DNA from 4 places in the Colwellia meonggei genome. Region 2 is predicted to be linked to each of the others. Evidence: predicted binding sites of a transcription regulator. Region 2 holds the regulator's gene; each other region holds the start of a gene.
The links. The regulator sigma-54, encoded in region 2, starts transcription at its own class of promoters, with help from an activator protein. The targets are predictions, from matches to a motif close to GTTGGCACGNNNNTNGNNT.

Region 1: the regulator sigma-54 is predicted to act here: its motif matches at 1,620-1,638, upstream of glnA (glutamate--ammonia ligase).
Region 3: the regulator sigma-54 is predicted to act here: its motif matches at 1,270-1,288, upstream of AC27E9_RS02725 (THxN family PEP-CTERM protein).
Region 4: the regulator sigma-54 is predicted to act here: its motif matches at 2,056-2,074, upstream of AC27E9_RS15505 (PEP-CTERM sorting domain-containing protein).

The regions. Positions count from the first base shown of each region.
Region 1 covers NZ_BAAJLZ010000009.1:4,334-7,552, forward strand. Annotated here, with positions in the region: gene AC27E9_RS16790 (DUF4124 domain-containing protein) at 1-3, opposite strand, end outside; gene glnA (glutamate--ammonia ligase) at 150-1,556, opposite strand; gene typA (translational GTPase TypA) at 1,874-3,219, shown strand, end outside.
Region 2 covers NZ_BAAJLZ010000001.1:426,168-429,386, reverse strand. Annotated here, with positions in the region: gene lptB (LPS export ABC transporter ATP-binding protein) at 1-400, shown strand, start outside; gene AC27E9_RS01975 (RNA polymerase factor sigma-54) at 464-1,972, shown strand; gene hpf (ribosome hibernation promoting factor) at 2,010-2,297, shown strand; gene ptsN (PTS IIA-like nitrogen regulatory protein PtsN) at 2,331-2,783, shown strand; gene rapZ (RNase adapter RapZ) at 2,790-3,219, shown strand, end outside.
Region 3 covers NZ_BAAJLZ010000001.1:596,683-599,901, reverse strand. Annotated here, with positions in the region: gene AC27E9_RS02730 (hypothetical protein) at 1-100, opposite strand, end outside; gene AC27E9_RS02725 (THxN family PEP-CTERM protein) at 271-1,191, opposite strand; gene prsT (XrtA/PEP-CTERM system TPR-repeat protein PrsT) at 1,507-3,219, opposite strand, start outside.
Region 4 covers NZ_BAAJLZ010000007.1:42,609-45,827, forward strand. Annotated here, with positions in the region: gene AC27E9_RS15495 (helix-turn-helix domain-containing protein) at 1-778, opposite strand, end outside; gene AC27E9_RS15500 (MmcQ/YjbR family DNA-binding protein) at 830-1,222, opposite strand; gene AC27E9_RS15505 (PEP-CTERM sorting domain-containing protein) at 1,325-1,990, opposite strand; gene feoB (ferrous iron transport protein B) at 2,204-3,219, opposite strand, start outside.

The DNA.
Region 1 (3,219 bases), on a different contig from region 2:
CACTAAAAATATGCATATTCGTGCGATATAAATCAAAAGTTAAGTTCCTGTTCCATAGGTCTATCTATTAATCTATCCAAATATTGTGCTTTTCGCCACAAAAAAAGCTCACCGAAGTGAGCTTTTTATTAACTAACTTGTTGAATTAGTTAAACGCTGTAGTACATATCGAACTCAACAGGGTGTGTTGTTGAGTTTAATAATTCTACTTCTTCACGCTTCAGACCAATATATGCATTGATCATATCTTTATCCATAACACCGCCTTCTGTTAAGAAGTCCATGTCATTTTCTAATGCATCAAGTGCTTCTTCTAATGAAGCTGCTACTTGTGGAATAGCTAACGCTTCTTCCGCAGGTAAGTCGTATAAATCTTTATCCATAGCATCGCCAGGATGGATTTTGTTTTTGATGCCGTCAAGGCCAGCCATTAGCATTGCTGAGAAAGCTAAGTATGGGTTTGCTGTTGGATCAGGGAAACGCACTTCAATACGCATTGCTTTTGGTGTTGGCACGATTGGGATACGAATAGATGCTGAACGGTTACGAGCTGAATATGCAAGCATTACCGGCGCTTCAAAACCAGGAACAAGACGTTTGTATGAGTTAGTTGAAGCATTAGTGAAAGCATTTAGTGCTTTAGCGTGCTTGATAATACCACCAACATAGTAAAGTGCTGTTTCTGATAAACCGCCGTATTTATCACCAGCAAATAAGTTAACACCATCTTTAGCAAGAGATTGGTGAACGTGCATGCCAGTACCGTTGTCACCTACAATTGGTTTTGGCATAAAAGTCGCTGTTTTGCCGTATGCATGTGCAACATTATGAACAACATATTTGTATATTTGTACTTCGTCAGCTTTAAGTACCATAGTATTAAAACGACAAGCAATTTCGTTTTGACCAGCAGTCGCTACTTCATGGTGATGTGCTTCAACAACTAAGCCCATTTCTTCCATTACTAAACACATAGCTGAACGTAAGTCTTGAGAAGAATCTACTGGTGCTACTGGGAAGTATCCGCCTTTAACACCAGGACGATGGCCTGTGTTACCTTCTTCATAAGAAGTGCCTGAATTCCATTTTGCTTCTTTATCATCAATCTTATAGAAAGAACCACTCATATCTGTGTGGAAACGTACATCATCAAATACGAAGAACTCTGGCTCTGGACCAATTAATACGGTATCTGCAATGCCTGTACTACGCATGTAGTCTTCAGCACGTTTAGCTACTGAACGAGGGTCACGGCTGTAGCCTTGCATGGTAGCTGGCTCAACGATGTCACAACGAATGTTTAATGTTACAGCTTCAGTAAATGGGTCAAGTACAGCTGAATCGGCATCAGGCATCATCACCATGTCTGATTCATTAATACCTTTCCAGCCTTCAATAGAAGAACCGTCAAACATTTTACCGTCTTCAAAGAAGTCTTCATTTACTTGATGATGAGGAATTGAAACGTGTTGTTCTTTACCTTTTGAGTCAGTAAAGCGTAAATCAACAAACTTGACGTCATGTTCTTTAATTAAATCTAAAACTGCGTTTGACATTGATAGTCTCCGGTATCGTTAGTTCTTCAAATTTCAAAAATACATTTTCTATTGTCTGAGCATAAGCGAGTATTGTGCCAATAGTAAAGTTATTGAAATATATCGTTTTAATTTTTTAATTTAATGTGGATTGCACCGATTTGGTGCGGTCTATGTTGCATTGTGGTGCGTATGCTCTAATTTGGGTATTCGAACTATTTTAGTTTAAAACTAAAGGCCTAATGTGAATTAATTTATATTTCTTCAGGACAGTATATTTGTTGCTACTTCTCCTGTACAATACGCGCCCAATTATAGCCCTATTGAGCAAAACGCCCGTGTTAGATAAATTACGTAATGTTGCCATCATCGCCCACGTTGACCATGGTAAAACAACCTTGGTTGATAAGTTATTAGATCAGTCAGGTACGCTTGACGCAAGAAATGGTCTTGAAGAACGTGTTATGGATTCAAATGATATCGAAAAAGAACGCGGTATCACAATTTTAGCAAAAAACACTGCTATTAACTGGGGCGACTACCGTGTAAACATTGTAGATACTCCAGGCCATGCTGACTTTGGTGGTGAAGTAGAACGTGTTATGTCAATGGTAGACTCTGTACTACTAATTGTTGACGCGCAAGAGGGCCCAATGCCTCAAACGCGTTTTGTAACTAAAAAAGCGTTTGCTCAAGGCTTAAAGCCGATTGTAGTCATCAACAAAATTGACAAGCCTGGTGCACGTCCAGAGTGGGTTATGGATCAAGTTTTCGATTTGTTTGATAACTTAGGTGCTACTGATGACCAGTTGGATTTCCAAGTTGTTTATGCTTCAGCCATTAATGGTTGGGCTTCAATGGAAGAAGGCGAAGTAGGTACTGATATGACACCTCTTTTCCAAACCATTGTTGATCAAGTACCTGTGCCGGATGCTGATTTGGAAGGCGCATTCCAAATGCAAATCTCTCAACTTGATTACAGCTCTTATTTAGGTGTTATTGGTGTTGGTCGTATTACTCGTGGTAGCGTTAAACCAAACCAGCAAGTAACGGTTGAAGGTGCTAACGGTAAACTTCATAACGGTAAAGTAGGTAAAGTATTCGGTTACTTAGGCTTAGAGCGTAATGAAACAGATATTGCTCATGCTGGTGATATTATTGCCATTACTGGTTTAGGTGAATTAAAGATTTCTGATACTATTTGTTGTCCAAACGAAGTAGATGCTTTACCACCACTGTCAGTTGATGAACCAACAATTAACATGACTTTCCAAGTAAATACTTCACCATTTTCTGGTCAGGAAGGTAAGTATGTTACTTCACGTAACATCAAAGATCGCTTAGATAAAGAGCTAGTACACAACGTAGCACTACGTGTAGAACAATTAGACGATCCTGATAAGTTTAAAGTATCAGGTCGTGGTGAACTTCATTTAGGTATTTTAATTGAAAACATGCGTCGTGAAGGTTACGAATTAGCGGTTTCTCGCCCTGAAGTAATTATGCGTGAAGTTGATGGTCAGTTAGAAGAACCGTATGAAACTGTGACTATTGATGTTGAAGAACAGCACCAAGGTCCAATCATGGAAAAAATGGGTGTTCGCAAAGCAGAACTTACTGATATGGCACCAGACGGTAAAGGCCGTATTCGTATGGATTTCATTATGCCAAGTCGTGGTTTAAT
Region 2 (3,219 bases):
AACTGATGTTGAAAAAGAAGAAAAACTTGAACACTTATTAGAAGAGTTCAATATCGGTCATATTAAAGACAATTTAGGTATGAGCCTGTCAGGTGGTGAACGTCGTCGAGTAGAAATTGCGCGAGCATTAGCTGCTGATCCAAAATTTATCTTGTTGGATGAACCTTTTGCAGGTGTTGATCCAATTTCAGTAGGTGATATAAAAAAAATTATCCTACACTTAAAGGAACGTGGTATTGGTATTCTAATTACTGATCATAACGTGCGCGAAACATTAGACGTTTGTGAACATGCGTATATTGTTAGCCATGGTGAACTTATTGCAGAAGGTGATGCGGATCAAATTCTTGCAAATCAACACGTAAGAGATGTATACCTAGGTGAACAATTCACGCTATAGTGAAATCAGCTTTAGCAATAAAATAACATTGTGTTAAATAGTAACAGGGAAAAGAAAATCTAAATGCGTCCTACTCTGCAGCTCCGTATCGGGCAACAGCTAACCATGACCCCGCAATTGCAACAAGCAATTAAATTGTTGCAATTGTCGACATTAGACCTACAGCAAGAGATTCAGGAAGCGCTTGAAAGTAATCCACTGCTTGAAATGGATGAAAACCAAACTAATACTACCGAAAATACCCCTGATAATTTAGAAGAAGCATTTTCCGCAAGTGTCGGCGAAAGCACTGAAGTAGCGACGCCAGATGGCAGTGAAGACTCTACTCCTACTATCGATGAAATCAGTTCTGCTGAAGGTATGGCAAAAACTGATATCCCAGAAGAATTAAATAACGACACCACTTGGGACGATAATTTTAGTGCCGGTGCTAGCAGCGGCGCAGTAGGCCCAGCCTCAGAAGATTATACTTACCAAGGCGAAACTAAAGACTCAATTCAAGATCACTTACTTTGGCAAATGGAGCTTACACCGTTTACCGAAACCGACCAGGCTATTGCAACAGCGATTATTGAAGCTGTCGATGAAGCTGGTTACCTTACAGTATCAGCTGAAGAAATTTTAGAAAGTGTTGGCATTGAAGACGTAGAACTTGACGAAATTGAAGTGGTTTTAAAACGTATTAATGTTTTTGATCCTGTAGGTGTCGCGGCCCGCTCTATTCCGGAGTGTTTACTAATTCAATTAAACCAGTTCTCAAGCGATACACCTTGGTTAGAGGAAAGTAAATTAGCGGTAGGTAAATATATCGATTTACTTGGTAATCGCGACTATCGCCAATTAATGCGTAAATTACGCCTAAAAGAAGATCAATTACGTGAAGTTATTCGCTTAATTCAGACACTTGATCCACGCCCTGGTGATAGCGTTATTAAGAGTGAAGAGCAATACGTTATACCTGATGTGTCAGTTGAAAAGAAAAATGGTCGTTGGACCGTTGAACTAAATCCTGATACTGCACCTAAGCTTTCGGTAAACCAGCAATATGCCGCGATGTCACGTTCAATGAAATCATCTACTGACTCGCAATTTATTCGTTCAAACCTGCAGGAAGCTAAGTGGTTTATAAAAAGTCTCGAAAGCCGTAATGATACCCTATTAAAAGTGTCAAATTGTATCGTTCAACGCCAACAAGGATTTTTTGAACATGGCCCTGAAGCCATGCGTCCTATGGTATTGAACGATATTGCTGAAGCTGTTGATATGCATGAATCAACCATTTCGCGTGTTACCACACAAAAATATATGCACACGCCACGAGGCATTTTCGAATTAAAATATTTCTTTTCTAGCCATGTCAGTACTGAGAATGGTGGCGAGTGTTCATCAACTGCCATTCGTGAGTTAATTAAAAAGTTAGTTTCTGCAGAAGTACCGGCCAAGCCACTGAGCGATAGTAAAATGGCAGATATTCTTGCAGAACAAGGTATTAAAGTGGCGAGACGTACCATAGCTAAATATCGCGAGTCACTTTCGATACCACCATCGAATCAACGTAAAAGCCTATTGTAGGCTTGGTTTATTTACCCGAAAAAGAGGATTGAAGCATATGCAAATTAATCTTACCGGACACCATGTCGATGTTACCGATTCATTACGTGATTATGTTAATGGAAAATTTGAAAAACTAGAGCGACATTTTGATCATATCAATAATGTTCATGTCGTGTTAACGGTGGAAAAGCTTAATCAAATTGCCGAATCAACGGTGCATTTAAGTGGTAGTGAAGTACATGCCAAAGCCGAAAATAGTGATATGTACGCTTCAATCGATTCACTGATTGATAAACTTGACCGCCAAATATTAAAATATAAAGGCAAAATTAGTAAACACTAATATCCCCCTTCGCATTAGGTTTTTGAAGTAATTATGAAGTTGCAAGACATCTTGACACCGGACTGCACTATATGTGCAGCTCCGGGCTCCAGTAAAAAACGCATATTAGAATATTTAAGTAGCTTGGCCTCTGAAAAATTGCCTAATCACGATACTTTTCAATTGTTAGAGAGCTTGGTTAAGCGTGAAAAAATGGGCTCTACTGGAATTGGTAACGGAATTGCAATTCCTCACGGACGTTTAGATACTGCTGATAAGCCAATTGCGGTAGTTATTACTACAGAACAAGCGATAAACTTTGATGCCATAGATCATAGACCTGTCGATATTTTTATTGCGCTATTTGTTGCCGAAGCTGAGTGTCAAAATCATTTATGTACATTACAAAGCATCGCCGAGATATTTCGCGACAAACAGTTTTGTAAACAAGTTCGTAAATGTGAAAGTAACCAAGCACTTTTTGAATTAATCCAACAAGCGAGTTAATTACCAGTGAAATTAATCATTGTCAGTGGCCGTTCCGGCTCAGGTAAAAGTGTGGCACTTAGAGTCTTAGAAGATTTAGGCTATTATTGTGTTGATAACATTCCGGTTAATTTGTTGCCCGCATTAACCCATACTGTGATCAATGATTACGAGAATGTTGCCGTTAGCCTTGATGTTCGTAATTTACCCGCCGACCCGAATGATGTTCCAGAGATTATCGATTACCTGCCCAGCGCGGTTGAATTAAACTTACTCTATTTAGATGCTGATGATAGCGATCTCATTCGCCGGTTTAGTGAAACTCGACGTTTACACCCTTTAATTAAACAAAATATCGCCCTTGATCAAGCGATTGCACTGGAAAAGCAATTACTTGCACCAATTGCGACTCGCGCGCATTTATATATTAATACCAGCCAACTTTCACCACACCAAT
Region 3 (3,219 bases), 170 kb from region 2:
GATGATCAAAGTCCCATTGAGACGCTGCACTTGAACTTTCTTTGTTTTGTGCACAGCCTGTAACGAGCACAATCAACAACAAGATGTGTAAACTTTTCATTATTCCAACTTCCCTAATCATTTCACGTAAGTACTACTTAGGTGTCAGTATAACCGCCATTTTTCATCAAAACTATTCTATAAACACAGGGATAAAAAAAGCCAGCATAATTGCTGGCTCTACCTTACACATTACATTAATAAATCATTACATATTATTAGTAATTAAACTTATACTTTAAATTTAGCTTTTCTAGCACCTAAAGCAATCATAGCAATTGCTAATAAAAATATAGAGCTTGGTTCAGGTACGGTGATAGCACGCTCGTGGCTAATATTAAATCCAAACTGGAATGTTGTATGTGCTTTCTCACTAGTAACTAGTCCAGAGCAACCTTCAGCTAGTCCTAAGGCTGCACAATAACCTGCGTCTAATGTTGCAAACGGTGCTGGTACTCCCATATTATCAAAAACTAAAATATTGATCCCATATAGGTTACCGTCGTATACAAACGGAATGCCAACGGTTAAGTCTCCATTAAAGCCAAATATATCAGGACATCCACCAACATGATCGCTCGAATCGCTACCATCTAAACATAAGCCGCTTCCAGGGTTATTTGTAGTTTCTTGAAATCTAAAATCAATACCAATTGTTGGAGCATCTTCAACACCACCTGTATCAGGCACTAAAGCGTCCAATGTCAAGTAGTCTGTAAGGGTACCACCCGTTAACGTGGCAAAGCTTCCACTTAAAGTATTATTCCAGTGTGTGGCACTGATACCAACCCCTACCTGTCCTGGACCAGGAGCACCACCTATAATTGTATTAACTGAACCACCAACAGCGCCGCCACCGAATCGATCATCACCTGCAACGCCATCACCAATTGTTATTGCACTTCTTGATGAGCCAGGACCAACACCTGTATCTTGAAAATCACCACCATCTGCACCCCATGATAATTCGTAAAGTGAAGCATCAGTATCGCCAGTTCCACCAGAGAAATCCGAGTCAGTAAACTCAGCCCAAGTACTATAGTCCCAGGTGGTTACAATATCTCCAGCAAATGCAGTACTGGCAGCAAAGGTATAAAACAATGCAACTGCGATTGCCCCTATCCGTTTTTTTAAATTTGTTAAGTTATCCATTAGTTGTTACCTATCTTTGATTCATTAAAATAAAGAGGAATTACTTTAACTGCGTGTAACTACCTAACAATTACTCAAATGCATATTCTTTGCCATCAATATAAGGTGGTGATTTTATGAATTTTTTTTAAGATAATTAACAAAGCTCAACTAACCTGTAAAAATATTTATAACAACTAAAGTCAACATAAAAACCGCTAACCACATGAAAAGTATAACTTAAATACAAGAGGATTATTTGAACATAAAAATACAAGCGAAATAACATGTAAAAAAATCTGACATTAGCAATGTAAGGAATTGAAACCTAATAGATTACATTGCTTTTAATTGACTCAGCTCAATATCAAATTGCTTACGTTCATCATCTGTTAATTGCGAAAGTATATTCTCAGCATCTTCACCTTTATTACTTAAAGCTAATGCTTGAGCGTAATGACGGGTGATTTCAGCCGATTTACGCTGTGCATAGGCTTGCTCCAAAACAATTATCGCATCACCATGTTTTTTAGCATGAAGTAGAGCTACGCCTAGTGTATCAAGAACGTCTGGGTGTCCTGGAGCTTTATCTCGAGCACGCTTTGCGAATTCAATTGCTTTATCAATATCACCTTTTTCGGTATTTAAAACAGCCAAATTATTTAACGCAATTATATTTGAGGATTGTAGAGTTAGTATTTTGAGATACTGACTTTCTGCTTTAGCTGGCTGAGAAACCATATAGAGTTCTGCTAAGTAGTTTTGTAAAGGAATATTAGATTGAACAAAATTTGGCTCCTTCTCAAGAAAGGATATTGCAGAACTAACCCCATCAGTTTCACGATATGCTTTCGCCAGAAGTAACATTGTTTTCGCATTCTTTTGAATTCTATTAGAAACCTGAAGATTCTTTCTAGCTATTGAATAATGCTTTTTCATCAGCGCATTGATGCCCGATAATTGCAACGCTTCAGCATTGTTCGGCATAACTTCAAGCATATTGCTTATTAAGGTGTCCAAACCATCCATTTTGCCCAAGTTAATGGCATAGCGCACTTCTCTGAGTATTAAGAACTTGTTGTTTTTAAGTTCTTTTTGACGTCTCGCTATTTGAGTTTTTTCAAAAGCTAATTCAAAATCTCGAAATCTTTCAAGCAACTCTATTTGTAATGCATAGCTTTGAAGTTCATTGGGTGATAATTGTTGCCAGCGTAACGCTTCTTCATTCATTTTAGTTTTATTACCAAGTAAGTAATAGCTATTCAATACCGTAACAAAGTAATCCGGTGATAAATTATCAATTGCTTTGATTGTGTTAAGCCACCGCAATGCTTCTTCAGCTTTTTTTTCAATAAGTGCCTGTTGTGCGAGTATAACTCTAGGCCATTGTAAACTTGGTTTTGTTTCCGCTGTTTTACTTAAATCATTTAAAAAACTATCTATTGCATTCAGCTTAATACTCAATTTAAACAGAAGTTCATATACTCGTTTCGAATCCTCTTCTACAGATAAAGCTTTTAACAATACGGTATTTGCTTGTTCATAGTTGCGAATAATAAAATACTGCTGCGCCAATTCGTACAATACATTGGGCTGATCAGGTTCAATTTTATCAATTTTTTCTAAAAGGGATATTGAATCATTATGTTTTTTCTGCACATGTAAAATTTGTGCTTTCAATAACATAGCAGCAGTGTCATTTGGCTGTTTTACGAGCCAACTTTTTATTGTCGACATTGCCTTTTTAGGCTTATTCTGAATTAAATACGCTGTTGTTAAGGCAAAATTAGCCGCGCTATCATTTGACTCGATAGCATTAGCTCTTTTTAGGTCATCTAAGCCACTAGTATCGTTGCGTAATAACTTAAGAATCCCTAGCCTAGTTTTTGCTTGAACATTTTCAGGCTGAATTTGTAATGCCTTTTCTAATAAGGCAAGAGAATTATCAGATTCACCAATAACGGTTAGCTTTGAGGCGAAATCACTCAAGGTTTCACTTTCATGCGAAAAAAAACCATCATATTCTTTTATTGCAGACGATAATTTGTC
Region 4 (3,219 bases), on a different contig from region 2:
GCTTTGCAACTTGCGGCATCGTAATATTGGCATTTTTAAACAGCATTTGTTCCAACATTAGCAATTCCAGTTTTGCTAATTTCTGTTGAGCCTCGGCATTATCAATTTTATGTGCACCATATTTTGCCGTTTTAAATTTGAAAAAAATCAGCAAAGAGCTTAATAAAAATATAAAGCTAAATGAAAATGCTCCAACAATATATGAGGTGTAAGATGCAGTGAAATAAGCTAGCCATATCAAAATATTACCAAGCAACACACAAACTAATAATATTTCATCTTCCGCCAGTTTTTCTTTCTTTTTATCAAACAACGCTAGCAAATAGAGCCTTAATCGAAACAGACTTAATGCAATATAAAAGAACCAAGCAAAGTTAATAATTTTATAAAAACTGCTCCCCCACAACTCAGCATTAGCTGAATAAGGAAAGGCCAAGCCAATAAATACAACGAGTGTAAGCATTGTCGCTAAATGTGCTCGCCAACTAAATGCTTGGCCCGTTGCCCGAGAAAGTGTCGCCATTGCATAAAAATAAAGTAATGGCCCAATAAGAAAACAAGCAGATAAGCCTATCTGTAAAATCACTTTATCCATATCGGCATTAAAATAGAACAACACTGATTTAAAAATACGAATACTAATCATCAAAAGCATAAAAGCTAAAAACTGACGAGCAATTTGTTGTTTGCTTGAAATATAAACATAAGCTGACACGACAAAACCATTTAACGCGCCAAATGCACTAAACATCAGTAAAAGTTGGTTTTCTAACGACATATAATGATTATTCTTAAGGTGACAAACTCATGCTAAGTAATCTAACATAAGCTATAAATGAAGTTGTATTGATTGCTGATCTTTCTTGGTCATTTTGCTCACAACCAACATAAATGAATTATCCATCATCCGTTCAATTTCACCTTGTGGAATCGAGCCATCCAAAATGATTGTGTTCCATTGAGCCTTATTCATGTGATAACCAGGAATAACAGATGAAAAAATATCACGAAGCATAATAGCTTCGTCAGGGTCACACTTAAGATTGATACAATAATGCCCAGCCATTTTACCGTCAGTATCCTTCTCGCTACCCTTGCCCAATGACAACGTGGCAAACATCTTACTTTTCACACGAAATACTTTTACCTCATCGCCAAAAGGGTAGTACATTGAGGTTTCAACTTTACTGAGTAAATAGCTTTCAGCTTGTTTATGATCCATTTATTGCCCTAAACTCGCGATTAATTAAATATTACTTTACTCAAAAAATGCACATAAAAAAACCTAGCAAACTAGGTTTTATTTGAAATGGGGAAAGGTATTTTAGCTTCTTCGCTTAAACGCAAAGCCTATAAGGAAAAGTGAAAAAAGTAACAAACTATTTGGCTCCGGCACTTTAGTAAAAGCAGTATCAACTATACGAACTGCATCATCATTGCCATCAGCCCAGATCATAAATGCTGAGCCGATTAAATTATCAGGAGCAAAAAACACACCTTCATCATCAAAAATCAATGAAGCTTGTTGATCAAAAAATATATCCGTTGTTTCAATACTAGTTGGCGTTAAATAGGTAACAAGCGAGAAGTTTAAATCGTCATTGTCGTTAAGGTAATCAGCATAAAAACCCAATATATTAATTTCTTCTGAAAACGAAAATAATAAGCCTTCATCAAGATCATTCAAGTCACTAGATTGCCCACCATCAAGATGATGGCCATCTTGATCATTAGACTTAACACCTAAACCCGAACTGCCTTTATATACGCCATATGGCCCTGATAATAGCTGCCAATCTGTTAATACGTCTTGAGTACTATTAACATTGGTTGTCCAAGCACTGATAGTTAATGTAACGCCATTCTCTGTAAAGACAAACTGTTCAGCGACACCTTCATTGGTGCCATCAAAGTCGATTACGTTAATAATATTGGCAGATGATGACATTGATGATATCAGTAATAAAACACTAATAAACCTGGTTAACATGGATTCTCTCGTTATACGCTAAAATAAATTAATAAAGCTAACTAGCAGCTTAAAAAGATACTCAAAAGCAAAAAGCACACCAACAAAATAAACCATTGTTAATTATGACTTTTAGTGTTTTTCCCTATTAATTTTTAGCTAGATGTAAAGTTAGCCGACAAACATTGTTCATTTATCAACCAACCTTTACATCAACTCACTTAATCCATCTTACTAACGATAACTGACCAATGTTGGAATCGTTAAAATATTTTTGCCAAAGCGCTTCAAACCAATGTATATACTTAAAAAAACCAATAAAATTATCGCTAAAGTAATAGAAGCTGATAATGGTTCAGTGGTAAAAACTGCAACTTGGTAGCTAGCTGTAGCCGCTAAATACGCTAAGCTAAAGCTCCACAGCGCAGCGAAAACAGCCCAACGTGTACCAACCTCATTTTTTATTGCTCCCATTGCCGCTGCGCAAGGCGTATAAAGTAAAATAAAGAGTAAGTAACTAAAAGCTCCTATTTTACCAACAAATGCTGCCTGCATTATGGTAATTGTGGTTTCTTCAACACCCTGCTCTTGCGCGGCAATTTCGATGCTTGATACATCACCGATATCGGTTCCTAGTGGGTCGTCAGCTTCTATGCCTTGAAGGTTGTCAGATATACTTGTTAGCGCTTGTTGCCATAAATCAGCTAATGAGTCGGGTTCACTTGCTTCTTCTGATGCCGGTGAGTATAAGCTATTAAAGGTTGCAACTAACGCCTCTTTAGCAAATAAGCCGGTGATAATACCAACGCTTGCCTGCCAGTTATCTTCTTTTACTCCCATAGGCGCTAATAAAGGAGTAACAACTTGTGCGCTTTTACTCAGTAATGAGTCTTCACTATCGTGATGACCAAATTCACCATCTGTTCCTAATGAATTAAAGAAGTTAAGAATACATACCACCACCACAATGGTTTTCCCTGCACCTAAAACAAATGAACGAGTTCTTTGCCAAACACGCTTTAATAAAAATGACAATGTTGGCCATTCATACAAAGGTAATTCCATAATATTAATTGAATTACCGCCCATTAAAATGGTTTTCTTCAGCATTAAACCGGTAAAAAGTGCTGCCGCAATACCAATAAGATAAAGTAAAAATACAATATTTTGTCCGGAATCAGGAAAGAATGCTGCCGCAAATAACGCATATACAGGTAAACGTGCACCACAAGACATAAATGGCGACATCA